DNA from 4 places in the Agrobacterium bohemicum genome. Region 2 is predicted to be linked to each of the others. Evidence: riboswitches for the same ligand, from Rfam matches in the RefSeq annotation. Region 2 holds a riboswitch; each other region holds the start of a gene.

Evidence for each region. Region 2 has a riboswitch for cobalamin ahead of ATO67_RS16720 (CbtB domain-containing protein). Riboswitches for the same ligand answer to the same signal wherever they lie in the genome.
Region 1: another riboswitch for cobalamin. It lies ahead of ATO67_RS07100 (DUF1636 family protein); the one in region 2 lies ahead of ATO67_RS16720 (CbtB domain-containing protein).
Region 3: another riboswitch for cobalamin. It lies ahead of nrdH (glutaredoxin-like protein NrdH); the one in region 2 lies ahead of ATO67_RS16720 (CbtB domain-containing protein).
Region 4: another riboswitch for cobalamin. It lies ahead of ATO67_RS14445 (LysR family transcriptional regulator); the one in region 2 lies ahead of ATO67_RS16720 (CbtB domain-containing protein).

What each region holds. Positions count from the first base shown of each region.
Region 1 covers NZ_KQ961025.1:313,111-316,862, reverse strand. Annotated here, with positions in the region: gene ATO67_RS07110 (cobyric acid synthase) at 1-639, opposite strand, end outside; gene cobO (cob(I)yrinic acid a,c-diamide adenosyltransferase) at 643-1,260, opposite strand; cobalamin riboswitch at 1,367-1,578, shown strand; gene ATO67_RS07100 (DUF1636 family protein) at 1,693-2,118, shown strand; gene cobW (cobalamin biosynthesis protein CobW) at 2,112-3,149, shown strand; gene cobN (cobaltochelatase subunit CobN) at 3,153-3,752, shown strand, end outside.
Region 2 covers NZ_KQ961032.1:155,872-159,623, forward strand. Annotated here, with positions in the region: gene ATO67_RS16705 (metallophosphoesterase) at 1-54, shown strand, start outside; gene ATO67_RS16710 (c-type cytochrome) at 263-694, shown strand; gene ATO67_RS16715 (cytochrome c) at 770-1,687, shown strand; cobalamin riboswitch at 1,717-1,922, shown strand; gene ATO67_RS16720 (CbtB domain-containing protein) at 2,071-2,253, shown strand; gene ATO67_RS16725 (CbtA family protein) at 2,265-2,978, shown strand; gene ATO67_RS16730 (hypothetical protein) at 2,980-3,294, shown strand; gene ATO67_RS16735 (type 1 glutamine amidotransferase family protein) at 3,297-3,752, opposite strand, start outside.
Region 3 covers NZ_KQ961030.1:192,126-195,877, reverse strand. Annotated here, with positions in the region: gene ATO67_RS14435 (methionine synthase) at 1-338, shown strand, start outside; gene ATO67_RS14430 (GNAT family N-acetyltransferase) at 338-967, shown strand; cobalamin riboswitch at 1,074-1,293, shown strand; gene nrdH (glutaredoxin-like protein NrdH) at 1,541-1,765, shown strand; gene nrdI (class Ib ribonucleoside-diphosphate reductase assembly flavoprotein NrdI) at 1,775-2,188, shown strand; gene nrdE (class 1b ribonucleoside-diphosphate reductase subunit alpha) at 2,158-3,752, shown strand, end outside.
Region 4 covers NZ_KQ961030.1:196,790-200,541, reverse strand. Annotated here, with positions in the region: gene ATO67_RS14455 (amidase) at 1-1,066, shown strand, start outside; partial or broken gene ATO67_RS14450 (LysR substrate-binding domain-containing protein) at 1,135-1,365, shown strand; gene ATO67_RS14445 (LysR family transcriptional regulator) at 1,469-2,374, opposite strand; cobalamin riboswitch at 2,554-2,759, opposite strand; gene ATO67_RS14440 (DUF1852 domain-containing protein) at 2,961-3,752, shown strand, end outside.

The sequences.
Region 1 (3,752 bases), on a different contig from region 2:
GATAATGCGCATTCCTTCATCGAACAGGTTTGGATCACCCCTGAAACGATTAACGATGAAACCATGAATCATGGCGGCATCGTCTGCATCCAGAACCGCCTTTGTACCAACAAGGCTGGCGATGACGCCGCCTCGGTCGATATCGCCAATCAGGATGACGGGGGCATTGGCTGCGCGGGCGAAGCCCATATTGGCAATGTCGTTGGCGCGGAGATTGACTTCCGAAGCGCTGCCCGCACCCTCGATCAGGATGATGTCAGCTTTCGCCTTGAGATGTTCAAAGCTTTCCAGAACGCGCGGCATCAACCCTGCCTTCATATGCTGGTAATCTACGGCTTTGGCTTTGCCGATTACTTTGCCCTGCACCACCACCTGCGCACCGGTCTCGCTTTGGGGTTTGAGCAGCACGGGGTTCATATGCACGGAAAGCGGAACGCCAGCAGCCCGTGCCTGCAAGGCCTGTGCCCGGCCAATTTCGCCACCATCTGCTGTGACGGCGGCATTGTTGGACATGTTTTGCGGCTTGAAGGGCATGACGGACAGTCCGCGACGGACGAAGGCGCGGGCCAGCCCTGCCACCATCAGCGACTTGCCGACATCCGAGCCGGTGCCTTGAAACATCAAAACGCGCGCTGTCATGAATTAGAACTCAATGCCGGATTGCGCTTTCACACCAGCTTTGAAGTGATGTTTCACAAGCGTCATTTCCGTAACCATATCGGCGGCATCCATCAACGGCTGCTTGGCATTTCGGCCGGTGACGATAACGTGCAAACCGGGGCGACGAGTTTGCAGGGTCTCTACCACCTCTTCCAGCGGTAGATAATCATAGCGCAATGCGATGTTGAGCTCATCCAGAACCACGAGACCGATGGTGTCATCGGCCATCATCACCTTGGCTTCCTCCCAGGCTTTGGTCGCGGCGGCGACGTCGCGCTTGAGATCCTGAGTGTCCCACGTGAAACCTTCGCCCATGGTGCGCCACTCCACACGGTCACCGAACAGGGCGAGTGCCTGTTGTTCGCCGGTGGACCATGCGCCTTTGATGAACTGGACAATGCCGACACGTCTGCCGGTGCCCAGCATGCGCAAGGCAAGGCCGAAGGCTGCGGTAGACTTGCCTTTGCCAGGGCCGGTGTTGATCATCAGCAGACCTTTTTCGACGGTCTTTTCGGAGACTTCAGCATCTTGAACCGCCTTGCGGTTGACCATCTTGGCGCGGTGACGTTCGGCTTCGCTGTCGCTGATGTCGCGGGTCATGGCGGTTGGTCCTTCCGGGTCTCATGCTTTTCCAAAGCGGCGACTATAACCAAAACGCATGCGTGAGCAATGATACGCGGCATTGACACAAAAGCACCGCAGGGCATAAGGGTTAATGACTGACGGTCTTTTTCCGGCAACGGGAAAAGCTAAGAGGGAACACGGTGCACTTCGCTTATGCGGACAAATCCGTGGCTGCCCCCGCAACTGTAAGCGGTGAGCCCGCGCCGGAAGCCACTGGACATCTTCAAGTCCGGGAAGGCGGCGCGAGGTGTTGAAGCCGCAAGCCAGGAGACCTGCCGTTTCAGGAAAAACGTCTGCCGGGCGGGGTGCTCCGGTCAGTCGGTTGTTCGCCAATGGCTTTGCGGTTGTCCGCATGCCGTTTTCGATATCCGCACCCCAAGACCATGTGAAGGCGCGGAAAGTACACTCTTGGATATTACATCAACATCGCTCAGCCTGAATGAGAAGACGCACCATGACACCGCGCCTGGAGTCGTGGTTTATGTGTGCCGCAGTTGCCGGTCCGAAGCTGATCCGAATGCGGACCCTCGCCCCGGTGCGACCCTTGCGCAGGCCGCCATTGCGCTGGGTGACGCAGAGGGTGTCAATGTGCGCAGCGTCAATTGCCTTGCCAATTGCAAGCGCGGCTTGAGTGCCGCCATTCGCAGCGCCGATGGATGGTCCTATATGTTTGGATCGCTGAGCGAAGACGATGCGGCCGACCTTATGGTTGGCGCACGTCTGTTGGCCTCTGCGCCCGACGGGCTGATGCCGTGGCGCGGACGGCCCGACAGTTTGAAGCGTGGCCTCGTTGCCCGCATTCCCCCTTTGAATTTTACCGAGGAGACATCATGACCACGCTCAACCGCGTTCCCTGCACCATCATCACCGGCTTTCTGGGCGCTGGCAAAACCACGCTGCTGCGTGGCCTTCTGGAAAAGCTTGAGGGTAAGCGGCTGGCCATCATCGTCAACGAGTTCGGCGATGTCGGTATCGATGGTGACATTCTCAAGGGGTGTGGCATCGAAAACTGCCCGGAAGAAAACATCGTGGAATTGGCCAATGGCTGCATCTGCTGCACAGTGGCAGATGATTTCCAGCCCGCCATCGAGCAGATTCTGAGCCGACAGCCACGCGTTGAGCATATTCTGATAGAGACCTCCGGTCTTGCTCTACCAAAACCCCTAGTACAGGCTTTCCAGTGGCCAGCGATCAAAAGCCGTGTAACGGTGGATGCCGTTGTGGCCGTGGCCGATGGCGTAGCACTTGCACAAGGCATGGTATCGCATGATCTCGAAGCACTCGCTGCTCAGCGCCAGAACGACGAGGCGCTGGACCATGACGATCCGGTCGAAGAGGTTTTCGAAGACCAGATTGCCTGCGCTGATCTCATCGTTCTGACCAAGGGCGATCTACTGGATGCGGCGGGTCTCGAACGCGCCAAGGCACATATTAACGCTCATCTTCCAAAGGCTGCTAAAATTATCGTGGCTTCCAATGGCGCGATCGATCCTGCCGTGCTCATTGGCCTTGGCCTTGCAGTGGAAGAGCATATCGAAAACCGCCACACCCACCATGATGAAGAAGCAGATCACGACCACGACGAATTCGACAGCTTCGTTGTAGAACTGGACGCGGTAAAGGATGCAAACGCGCTAGCGATGCGGATTTCCGAAACCGCAGCATCGGAAAATGTGTTGCGCATCAAGGGGTTTGTCGAGGTGTCAGCCAAGCCGATGCGTTTGCAGGTGCAGGCGGTCGGTTCGCGCGTCAACCATTACTTCGATCGCCCGTGGGCTGCCGGTGAGGTGCGCCGCAGCCGTCTGGTCGTGATCGGAGAAAAGGGTCTCGACCGCGCGAAAATCGAGCGGATGCTGGCAGCCTGATCCATGCACATCCTCGCCACCACATCTTCGTCTCTGGACGACCTGATAGAGCCGGTTGATCTCAACCAGGGTCAGGCGGATGTGGTGGTGCTGTCTTTTTCGGCCAGCGATCTGGGTGGGCTGGAGCGCGGATGGCAGCGTAGTAACGATGTCTCGGTATCCTTTGTGTGTGCCAACCTTTCCGAACTTCGCCACCCCATGTCGGTCGATCTGTGGATTGAAAAGACGGCGGAACATGCCAGACTTATCCTTATCCGGATTCTCGGCGGTGCCGATCGCTGGCGATACGGCGTGGACGAGTTGTCGAGAATGGCGCGGCGGCGTGGCTTAAAGCTCTTGCTTTTGCCCGGCGAATGCAGCGATCGCGATGAGAAACTCGAAGCTGCGTCCACGGTCGATCTACCAACGCAGTCCAAAATCCTTTCCTTCTTCCGCGAAGGCGGGCCGGAAAATATGGACCGGATTGCGAGAGGGCTTGCTGCGTTGGCGCGAGGGGAAGTCTGGCCCGATCTTGCAGCAGAACCGTTGCCCAAATGCGGATTCTACCGGCCCGGTGAAGGCGTGGTTGACCTTTCGGCGGCGCTGGATTGTTACGAGGCCGGT
Region 2 (3,752 bases):
ACGTTGCTACTGTCAGCCTTGACAGACCGGCAGCAGGTCGCGGTGGCGCGGTGATAAAAGCCGACGGCCAAAGGCAACTTTATATACCTGATTTCGCTTTACAAATCACCGGAATGTGACTTCTTTTTGCCATGTGAAGCAGGCATCTTCGTCCACGCTCGCTCCAGCATGTCGGGCGGGTGGGACGCTGTTTTGCGATGACGACATGCGAGAACACAGAGCAGACACCCCTCCGGCGCGCCGGTTTCAGGAGAGAGAAACGATGAAGCTTAGAACCATTGCCGCTTCCATAATGATAGGCTGTCTTTGCGCCGGTGCGGTTTCCGCAGCTGGCGAGGTTGAGAAGCGCGAAGGCTTGATGAAGGGTATCGGCGGCGCCATGGGTGCGCTTGGCGCCATTGCCAAGGGTGAAAAGCCTTACGATGCGGCTACCGTCAAAACCGCTGTTACCACCATCAGCACCAATGCCAAGGCCTTTCCGGACCAGTTCCCGGCTGGTTCCGAGGGCGGCGCTGCGGCTCCTGCCATCTGGCAGAACTTCGTGGACTTCAAGTCCAAGTCCGAAAAGCTCGGTTCTGATGCCGATGCGGTTCTGGCGCAATTGCCGACGGATCAGGCCAGCGTTGGTGCTGCCATGAAGACCCTCGGCGCAGATTGCAGCAGTTGCCACCAGACCTACCGTCTCAAGAAGTAGTCGGTACCAGCCAAGGTCCGCCACCATACCGGCGGACCTTTTCGCATTGTAAATTCGGACGAATCGGAGAAGGCGATGGCTTCCATCTGGGCGAAGCTGGCGGGCGGTGCTGTTATTGCGGGTGCCGTCGGCCTTGGCGTTTTCATGTGGGTAACCGCGCCGCAACGCCAGCCACCAAGCCATTGGGCCAATCTGGGTGAGCCGAACCTTGCCAATGGTGAAACGCTGTTCTGGGCGGGCGGCTGCGCAAGCTGCCATGCCGCGCCGAATGCCACGGGCGACGCACTGAAGACGCTGTCCGGCGGGCAGGCCTTGCCAAGCCCGTTCGGCACCTTCCACATGCCCAACATTTCTTCTGATCCGCAGCACGGCATCGGCGCGTGGACAGTGGGGCAATTCGGCGATGCGATGACGCGCGGCGTCGGCAAAGACGGCGAGCATCTCTACCCGTCATTCCCTTACAACTCCTATGCGCGGATGACGCCGCAGGATGTGAACGATCTTTTCGCCTATTTGAAAACACTGCCGGCCAGCACCAATGATGCGCCGGGCCATGATCTGCCATTTCCCTTCAATATTCGTCTTGCTCTGGGTGGCTGGAAATTCCTGTATTTCGACAAGGGCAAGCCGCGCGTGCAGCTTGCCAATGCCGATGCGGAAGTCCTTCGCGGGCAATATCTCGTGGAAGGCCTCGGCCACTGCGGTGAATGCCACACCCCGCGCGATGCACTGGGTGGGTTCCTGAAGAACCAATGGCTAGCCGGTGGACCCAACCCGGAAGGTGAGGGGCGTATTCCCGATATCCGGCCTGAGTCCCAACCCATCGGTTCATGGTCGCAAGCTGATATCGCCAATTATCTCGAGACCGGCTTTACACCGGATTTCGATAGCGCCGGCGGTTCCATGGTCAAGGTGCAGCAGAACATGGCCCGCCTTCCCGCCGAAGATCGCAACGCGATTGCGGCCTACCTGAAGGCATTGCCGTCTCCGTGATCAGCCATTGACTCGGATCAGCTTCCGCCGGATAACGGTTGTGTGATGGTCTTTTCGGGTTCGCCCGGAAAGTGAAAAGGGAACACGATAGAAGCGCGAGCTTTGATTCGTGGCTGCCCCCGCAACTGTGAGCGGATAGCCTGAAAACGAAAAGCCACTGACTGCAAAGTTCGGGAAGGTGTTTTCAAGGTTACGACCCGCGAGCCAGGAGACCTGCCATCACGTGAGTGTCGTCAATACCGGCGGGGTGTCCGGAACAGCACGGTTGGCAGGTCGGTTCTCCGGCCTTCAAGACCTTGTGTCTCTTTCCCCGTGGTGAATGTTGAATGCGGTCGTGCGGCTTTTGATCAGCAATGCGCCCACCCGCTCAGGAAGGGATCACCATGTCTATCCAGCAGAATACGGCCACATCAGCCGTATCAACCAAAACATCGAAGATTGCGCAGTCGTTGACAGCCGCCGCACTTGGCCTGTTCATCGTCGGTTTCGTGGGCTTTTCGCATGTCGAAGCGGTGCACAATGCCGCCCATGATACGCGTCATGCCAATGCCTTCCCTTGCCATTGAGGGAAACAGAGATGCCATTTTTCCGTAATATCGTTTTTACCGCCGTTCTGGTGGGGCTGATTGCCGGTCTCGCCGTCAGCGTCATGCAGGCTGTCGGCACCACGCCTCTCATCCTTCAGGCGGAAACCTTTGAAAATGCCGGCGGCGAGGCTGCTCCCGCTCACGCCCACGATGCCGCAACACCGGCCGACCATCATCATGATGCCGAAGCCTGGACGCCTGCCGATGGTTTCGAACGCAACGCCTACACCATCGCCGCCAATGTGCTGACCGCCATCGGCTACGCGCTGGTCCTGACGGCGTTGATTTCGCTACGCGGCTCAGAAGGCGGCTGGCGCGAAGGCATCTTCTGGGGTCTTGCGGGTTTTGCCGCCGTCATGCTGGCACCCATGATCGGTCTGCCACCGGAATTGCCGGGCACGCCCGCCGCCGCTCTCGGCGCACGTCAGATGTGGTGGATCGCGACGGTCGCCGCAACGGCGGGTGGTTTGGCGCTGCTCGTCTTCAGACGGGGTGAGCCATGGGCTGCGGTTCTGGCCGTCATGCTCATCGCCGCACCACACGTCATTGGCGCGCCGCTGCCGCCGGAGGGCGAACACGCTTTGGCACCTCTGCCACTCGAGCGCCGGTTCATGGTGCTGGCAACCGTTACCAGTTTTGTGTTCTGGATCATTCTTGGTTCGCTGAGCGGGCTTTTCTTCAAGCGTTTCGACGCTGCCCGATAAGATGAAAAATGCAGTCGAGTGGAGCGATGAACTCGATGCGCTGCGTTTTTCCGTCCCCGGTCATGGCGCGCCTTGCGCCATGCACCGCCTCGCTTTCAAAGCGCTGCTGCGGCAAGAGCCTGAAAAGGCAGCGTGCCTACAGTTTTTCGAGAGTAATAGCCCGGCCTTCTTGACGGCCGCCGCAGCCAAGATCGCCCGTCTTGCTTTGCCAGTCGACCGCAGCCTGCACCTTAACAGTCGGGATTTGCGCCGCGCAATGACGTCCGATGACACGCAAGGACCAGCACGTGCCTGCCGCATTCTTGATCGAAGCTGAGTCTACCGATGTTCCGCCGAAAACACGGTGATTTCGGCCTCCGCCTCCGGTCCCCAGAGGTCGAGTGCTTTCAACACCTCTGCTGCAAATGTCACCGGCGCGCTGCCAGGTGCGGTAATGATGCCCTTGTCGCTGACGGCTTGCGGCTGGTCGCGGTAGTGTTCCGCGCCTTGATAGCTCTCGTATCTGCTATGTGAACTCACCGAATTGCCGGTATGGGCCACGTGGTTCAGCACGCCGGTTCCCGCGAGCGCACTCGCCGCCGCACAGATGCCTGCCACTACGCGGTCCTGCGCGCGAAAGCGGTGGACGAGGTCGGTAAAATCCGGTGCCACACCCTTTTCCCAGATCAGCCCACCGGGAATGACCAGCGCATGGATCATATCAGGGTCCAACGCATCATAGGCCATATCAGGGGTGACTTTCAGGCCGCCCATGGAAACGACGGGCGAACCATC
Region 3 (3,752 bases), on a different contig from region 2:
AGTGGAGGCAATACGAGGAAGCGTTCCCGAAACTTCAGAAATCCAGCATCAATCTGATTTCATTGGAGTGCCACAACTCCCACGTTCCGATGGACCTGATGGAGCTCATCCGAGGCAAGAAGGTCATGGTCGGTGCCATAGACGTGGCAAGTTACGCCATCGAGACGCCGGAAGAAGTAGCCGACACTCTCCGGAAGGCTCTCCAGTTCGTGGATGCGGACAAGCTCTATCCATGCACCAATTGCGGCATGGCACCGCTTCCGCGTCATGTGGCCACAGCGAAGCTGCGTGCACTCGGTGCAGGCGCTGACATCATCCGCAGGGAGCTTGCGGCCTGATGCCGATCGACAATTTCTCGATTGAATGGCTGACTGATGACGCACAGGCCGCCGTCCGGGCTGAAGCGAGGACCTTCTGCCTGCGGATGATCAAGAACGTCTACGGGATCGACTACACTCCCGCCTGGCATTCTGACCTGGATTCGCTGTTGCTGGCGCAGCCGGACAACTGGTTCTCCCTCGAAAGGCACGGCAGTTTTCTCGTTGTGCGGGACGGAGATGGACATATCATTGCGACTGGCGGTCTTTACGCGCTCGAAAACAAACCCTCTACGAAGGAGCGCTTACGAAATCGCTATGGCGACGGCGAAAAGGTATGTCAGATTGTCCGCGTGTACATAGAGCCGTGCGCCCGTCGTAAAGGGCTTGGCACAAAGATTGTGGCAGCCTTGGAGAGCCGGGCATCCGCGTTTGACTACACCTCGTCCTACCTCCATGCCGATGTTCAGACACCGGAAACACTCAGCTTCTGGAAAGCCCAAGGCTATGGCGCGTTTGGCCACTTCTCCTATCCGTCCAACCGCGGAACCGAGACGAGCGTCGATTTCGACAAGCCGTTGCGCTACGAACGTTGCGGAAACGCAAAATCGATACTTGATATCGGCTTGTCTGCGGCTATTCGGGGCTGAACTTTCACGCTGTATGATCACCCTGTTATCCACAGGCTGCGGTGGACGAGGACTTAATTTTTTAACAACCACCCTGCTAAGAGTTGACGAAACTATCCCCTCATATACTATATCTAGTGTTCGAGGTTCTTCCGATTCGCGTCGGAAGCTAAGACGGGAATACGGTGCGTGACGTCCATTCTGGACGGAGCAATGCCGGAGCTGCCCCCGCAACTGTAAGCGGCGAGCATCCTCTCAAACTGCCACTGAGGCCGCAATGCTTCGGGAAGGCGAGATGGATGCGACGACCCGTGAGCCAGGAGACCTGCCTCAAACGAATACGTCCACGGGCGGGGTGTCCGAAGGTCGCGTTTGCGTGCGGGATGAGCCTGCGCGTGCCGCTTCCCCTGGTCTCCGCATCAACCACTTCGGGGTGAAGTCAATGTCGCATCATTTTAGTCAGTATCCGCGTGAATAGCGGGCGGTAACGCCCGTAGCCGAGTCCGGCTGCCATGCATCCCAGAATCTCCCGAACAGGTGTTCCCAACGCCTGATCGATATCGCACGCCCTAAACAAATCTCACGAGGATCATTATGACCATTACCGTTTACAGCAAGCCAGCCTGCGTCCAGTGCACAGCAACCACCCGCGCTCTGGACCGCCAGGGCATCGACTACACCGTCATCGATGTTTCCGAAGACACCAATGCCTATGATTTGGTCCAGGGACTTGGCTATCGTCAGGTTCCCGTTGTGGTGGCTGGTGAGACCCATTGGGCAGGTTTTCGCCCGGATATGATCAGCACGCTTGCGGCCTGAGCCAGAGCAATGGGTCAGATCGTCTATTTCTCCAGCCGATCGGAAAATACCCATCGCTTCGTCGGACGGCTGGGAATGAGTGCGCGGCGCATTCCCCTCAGTCCTTCCGAGAGCCTTCAGGTCAAAGCCCCCTATGTTCTCATCCTGCCCACCTACAGTGGCGAAGGCGGAAAAGGGGCCGTTCCAAAACAGGTGATCCGCTTTCTCAACGATGAGGAGAACCGCGGAAACATTCGTGGCGTGATCGCCGCGGGCAACAGCAATTTTGGCGAGACCTATGGGCTCGCGGGTGACGTCATCTCGAAGAAGTGCCAGGTGCCGTATCTTTACAGGTTCGAGCTTCTGGGAACCGACGAAGACGTCGTTAACGTCATACACGGATTGGAACGATTTTGGACGCGACGACTTTCGAAAAGCCTTTGAAGACATCGGAATCCGAACTGGATTTCCACGCCCTCAACGCGATGCTCAATCTTTATGACGAGCAAGGAAAAATACAGCTCGGCAAGGATCGGCTTGCCGCCAAGCAATATTTTCTTCAGCACGTGAACCAGAACACGGTCTTCTTTCACAATCTGCGAGAAAAGCTCGATTATCTGGTGACCGAGGGCTATTACGAGCGAGAGGTGCTGGACCAGTATTCGTTCAATTTCGTGCGGGATTTGTTCGATCGTGCGTTTGTCAAGAAATTTCGTTTCCCGACATTTCTTGGCGCGTTCAAATATTACACCAGCTACACCTTGAAAACCTTTGACGGGAAGCGGTATCTCGAACGCTACGAAGACCGCATCTGCATGGTGGCGCTGGCACTTGCGCAAGGCAACGAAGAACTTGCCAAGGATATGGTCGATGAGATCATCGCCGGCCGCTTCCAGCCCGCGACGCCGACATTCCTCAATGCGGGAAAAAAACAACGTGGCGAACTGGTTTCCTGCTTTCTGCTGCGCATGGAAGACAACATGGAATCCATTGCACGTGGCATCAACTCCGCGCTCCAGCTTTCCAAGCGCGGCGGTGGCGTGGCCTTGTCACTGACGAACATTCGCGAGGCTGGAGCGCCGATCAAGCAGATCGAAAACCAGTCATCCGGCATCATTCCTGTCATGAAACTGCTAGAAGATAGTTTCTCTTACGCCAACCAGCTCGGCGCGCGCCAAGGTGCCGGTGCCGTCTATCTCAACGCCCACCACCCTGATATTATGCGTTTTCTCGATACCAAGCGGGAGAATGCCGACGAGAAGATCAGGATCAAAACCTTGTCGCTCGGCGTCGTCGTGCCCGACATCACCTTCGAATTGGCGAAGAACAACGAGGATATGTATCTATTCTCGCCCTATGACATCGAGCGCGTCTACGGCGTCCCCTTCACCGAGATATCGGTTACCGAAAAATACCGGGAGATGGTGGCGGATAGCAGGATCAAGAAGAAGAAGATCAAGGCCCGTGACTTCTTCCAGGTGATCGCCGAGATACAGTTCGAAAGCGGCTATCCCTACATCATGTTCGAGGACACGGTGAACAGGGCGAACCCGATTGCCGGTCGCATTTCCATGAGCAATCTCTGCTCGGAAATCCTTCAGGTCAGCGACGCCAGCGAATATAATGACGACCTATCCTATAACGTCATGGGCAAGGACATCTCCTGCAATCTCGGCTCCCTGAATATCGCGGCCGCCATGGACAGCGCCGATTTCGGAAAAACAATCGAGACATCGATCCGGTCGCTCACGGCGGTGTCTGACATGAGCCATATTGCCTCCGTGCCGTCGGTGGAGAAAGGCAATGACGACAGCCACGCCATCGGTCTCGGACAGATGAATTTGCATGGCTATCTCGCCCGCGAGCGCATCTTTTACGGTTCGGACGAAGGCATCGATTTCACCAACATCTATTTCTACACGGTCACCTATCACGCCATTCGCGCCTCGAACCGTATCGCGACCGAGCGCGGCGTCAGCTTCAAAGGCTTCGAGAACTCGAAATATGC
Region 4 (3,752 bases), on a different contig from region 2:
GCTGGGTAAGACTGAGACGCAGGAATTCGCCATGGGTGGGCCGGATTTCAGCCTGCCCTTTGGGCCCGCGCGCAATCCGTGGGATCTCGATCGCTTTACCGGGGGCTCGTCAAGTGGGTCGGCGGCAGCCGTCGCTGCGGGAACGGTTCCGCTTGCGATCGGAACGGACACGGGCGGATCGATAAGGACGCCGTCAGCCTACTGCGGCATTTCGGGCATGAAGCCGACATATGGTCGGGTGAGCCGCTGGGGGATGACGCCTCAAGCCTATTCCATGGAGACCGCCGGCCCAATGACGTGGTCCGTTGAGGACAATGCGATAGCACTCCAGGCTCTTGCAGGTCATGACCCCGGTGACCCGTCTTCAGTCGACATTCCGTCGCAGCCATGGACCGAGGCGACGTCTTTAGGCGTGTGTGGCATGAGGATAGGTCTCCTGCGCAGTTTCCATGAAGAGGAGCCCGACTTCTTTTCGGACGAGTGCGTCGCAGTTTTCGAAGAGGCTGCCAGACTTTTTGAACACGCTGGTGCCACCACCACGGATGTATCATTATCACCTCTGCGTCACTATTTCGCCGCCCAGCGCGTCATCATGTATAGCGAGGCAGCAGCCGTCCACGAAGACGATTTCAGACGCAGTCTCCATCTTTATGGTCCGTATTCGGTCGAGCGCTTTTTACCAGGCTTCTTGCTCACTGCGACCGATTACCTCCAGGCATGCCGCAGGCGTGGGGAACTGACCACAGAGCTCGCCGAGGCCTTTTCATCTGTCAATCTCCTTTTGGTGATCGGTGCGCTTGGCGTCGCACCTCTCATCCATGACGTGGCAAGAAATTCTCTTGTGAATGGGACCCCGTCCGTCAATGCCGCTTTCAACCTGACGGGCTCGCCAGCCATGAGCGTGCCTGCGGGCATCAGCGCCGATGGCCTGCCCCTTTCGGTCCAGCTCGTCGGGCGGAATTTCGACGAGTTCAGCATCTATCGTGCGGCTCAAGTCATCGAAGACGAAATGGCCCGTAGAGCAATCTGCCCACAGGCGGCCGTAAAGGTCGACTTCCTTGCGTAGAGGAGAGATGCCGGCCCAAATAGAAGTGCGCCTTCCTGCGAGGTTCTCCGTGACGCGCTCTCACTTGTGGAAACATGGAGGCGATCAGGGCTGCCGCGATCGATAGCCTTGGCCTCGCTTATCTGCCAGAGTTCCTAGCGGCCGATGCCATTCGCGAAGGCCTGCTACAAACGGTGCTGAGCGACAGTCTGACGGCACCAGGCCATTTCTCCATCCTCTGGCCGTCGGCGCGATTTATTACACCGAGGCTGCGCGCCTTTATCGATTTCGCAGCGGAGAAGCTGTTTACGGAAGTCTAATTGATGATGCCAATCGCCATGTCTTATTGGCGCAGAGCGGATAACCGCATCTGGCCCAAAGCAGACAAACGCGCGTTTATGCTTCCGACTGACGTTACTCCGCCTATGAGCTAGCAACTGGTGTTGAAGGTGTTTGACGTGCCCTGCTCAGGAAACCAGCGATATAGTCGACGTCCTCATCGCCACATCTTAACCCGAGGTGGATACTCTTGCTGATGCCCCTGCTCCCTATCCGGACAGGTTGAACACCCAGTTCCGCGGCGTCCAGCCGCACGAGCCAGTCTGGGATTGCGCTGACCCCGCGACCTGCCGCAACAAGCTGCAACATCATCTCCGTTGTTTCGACAGTACTGTGATGACGGGGGCGAGTGTCGCCCGGTACTAGGAACTGGGTGAAGACATCGAGCCTTTCCGGCGGCACAGGATAGGTGAACAACGTCTCGTCCAGAAGGTCTGAAGGTTCGGCATGATCTTTGAAAGTTAGCGGATGGCCGGTCGGCACGGCGAGGACTAGCTCGTAATCGAAGACCGCCACATAGTGGATGCCCGCCGCATCGATCGGGTCTGGCGTGATCAGGATGTCGATCTCTGATCCTGTTAAAGCAAATACTCCGCCGAACACGAAAGAGGTCGTCAGCTCCAAGTCGACATCGGGCCATTCGAGCAAATATGGCTTCGTGACGCCCATGAGCCATTGATGGCAGGGATGGCATTCCATCCCGATTTTCAACGATCCTCGTCGTCCATACCGGTAATCAGAGAGGACATTTTCCGCCCTTTCAAGCTGCGGCAGGACGCGCTGCGCGAGTTCAACGATGTAGCGACCCGCCTCAGTCAGACGCACATTGCGTCCGTCTTTTCCCCACACAGCTATTCCATAGCGTTCTTCGAGTTTTCGGATCGTATGGCTGAGCGCCGACTGGGTCACATTCAACCGTTCAGCAGCCGCCGTCAGACTGCCAAGACGGTCGACTTCCCGCAGGATGGAAAGGTGTTGTCTGTCCAGCATGTCAGCGACTTCTCGTCTGCAGGTGCGCGTCGAGGGGGATCGAGACTTGCTTAGGTGCTCTTGTCGTCGGGTTCTGGTTCATCGGCACTGCCATCATGTTGCGGCAGGGCGAAGACATGACGCGAGGCAACGGCGCGAGGATGCCGAACGCAAAGCGGCACACCGGGACACCCCGCCCGTGGACGTTATCTGTCGCGGCAGGTCTCCTGGCTTGCGGGTCAATGCTTCCGTCCGTCTTCCCGAGGCGCGCCTCAGTGACATGAATTGACTTCCGCTCGTCGCTTACAGTTGCGGGGGCAGCTCCGGCTTCGGGCGATGAGCGCCGTACCGAATTCCCTCTTAGCTCCAGACTTTCGCCTGAAGAACCACGATGACGAAGCAATGTAGCATGTTGGTTGGAGGGTCAAGTTTTCTTCTCAAGAAGTAGAGAACGTTGTCGGCATCAAACGCATGAACAGCGCTCATACGTCAGTGAGATAATACCATTTTTAGTCAGCCGCCGGGTCAGGCATACCGCCCGCAAGAATGACTTTGAACCGAAAGGGCCGCTTACGACGACCTAATTCGGGAAGCAGGATGCCGGATGATGTTGGACAGCACTTTCACTTTCTCGATCAGGTGCATTCCGTTTGACGAGGACTATCGCCCTGCAGAGAGTACGCGCGCCACGACGAATTTCGCCAATCTGGCACGAGGCGAGAACCGTCGAGAGAACCTGCGCAACGCATTGCGGATGATCGACAACAAGTTCAATGCGATGGCGCATTGGGATAACCCGCTACGGGATCGCTACGCAGTCGAGATCGAAATCGTATCCGTGGAGATGAGCATCGGGTCATCGGCAGAGACCGAAACCTTCCCCATCATCGAAGTCCTCAAGACCAACATCGTCGATCAAGCGACGAGCGAGCGTATCGAAGGCGTCGTCGGTAACAACTTCTCTTCCTACGTCAGAGATTATGATTTCAGTATCCTGCTGCCCGAGCATAACATTAACAAGGACGCTTTCAGCGCACCTGACGACTTCGGTGATCTGCATGGGAAGCTGTTTCAGGCGTTCCTGAAGTCAGAAGCTTACAGGGACCATTTCAGCAAGCCGCCGATCATCTGCCTGAGCGCCTCCAGCACCAAGACCTATCATCGCACCGACAATCAGCATCCGATCCTTGGTATCGAATACAGGCAAAGCGAGTTCTCGCCGACAGACCGGTACTTCGAGAAGATGGGATTGCAAGTACGTTATTTCATGCCGCCCAACAGCGTCGCGCCATTTGCATTCTACTTTATCGGCGACCTGCTGACGGATTACACGAACCTCGAGCTCATCAGTACCATCAGCACGATGGATACGTTCCAAAAAATCTACCGCCCGGAAATC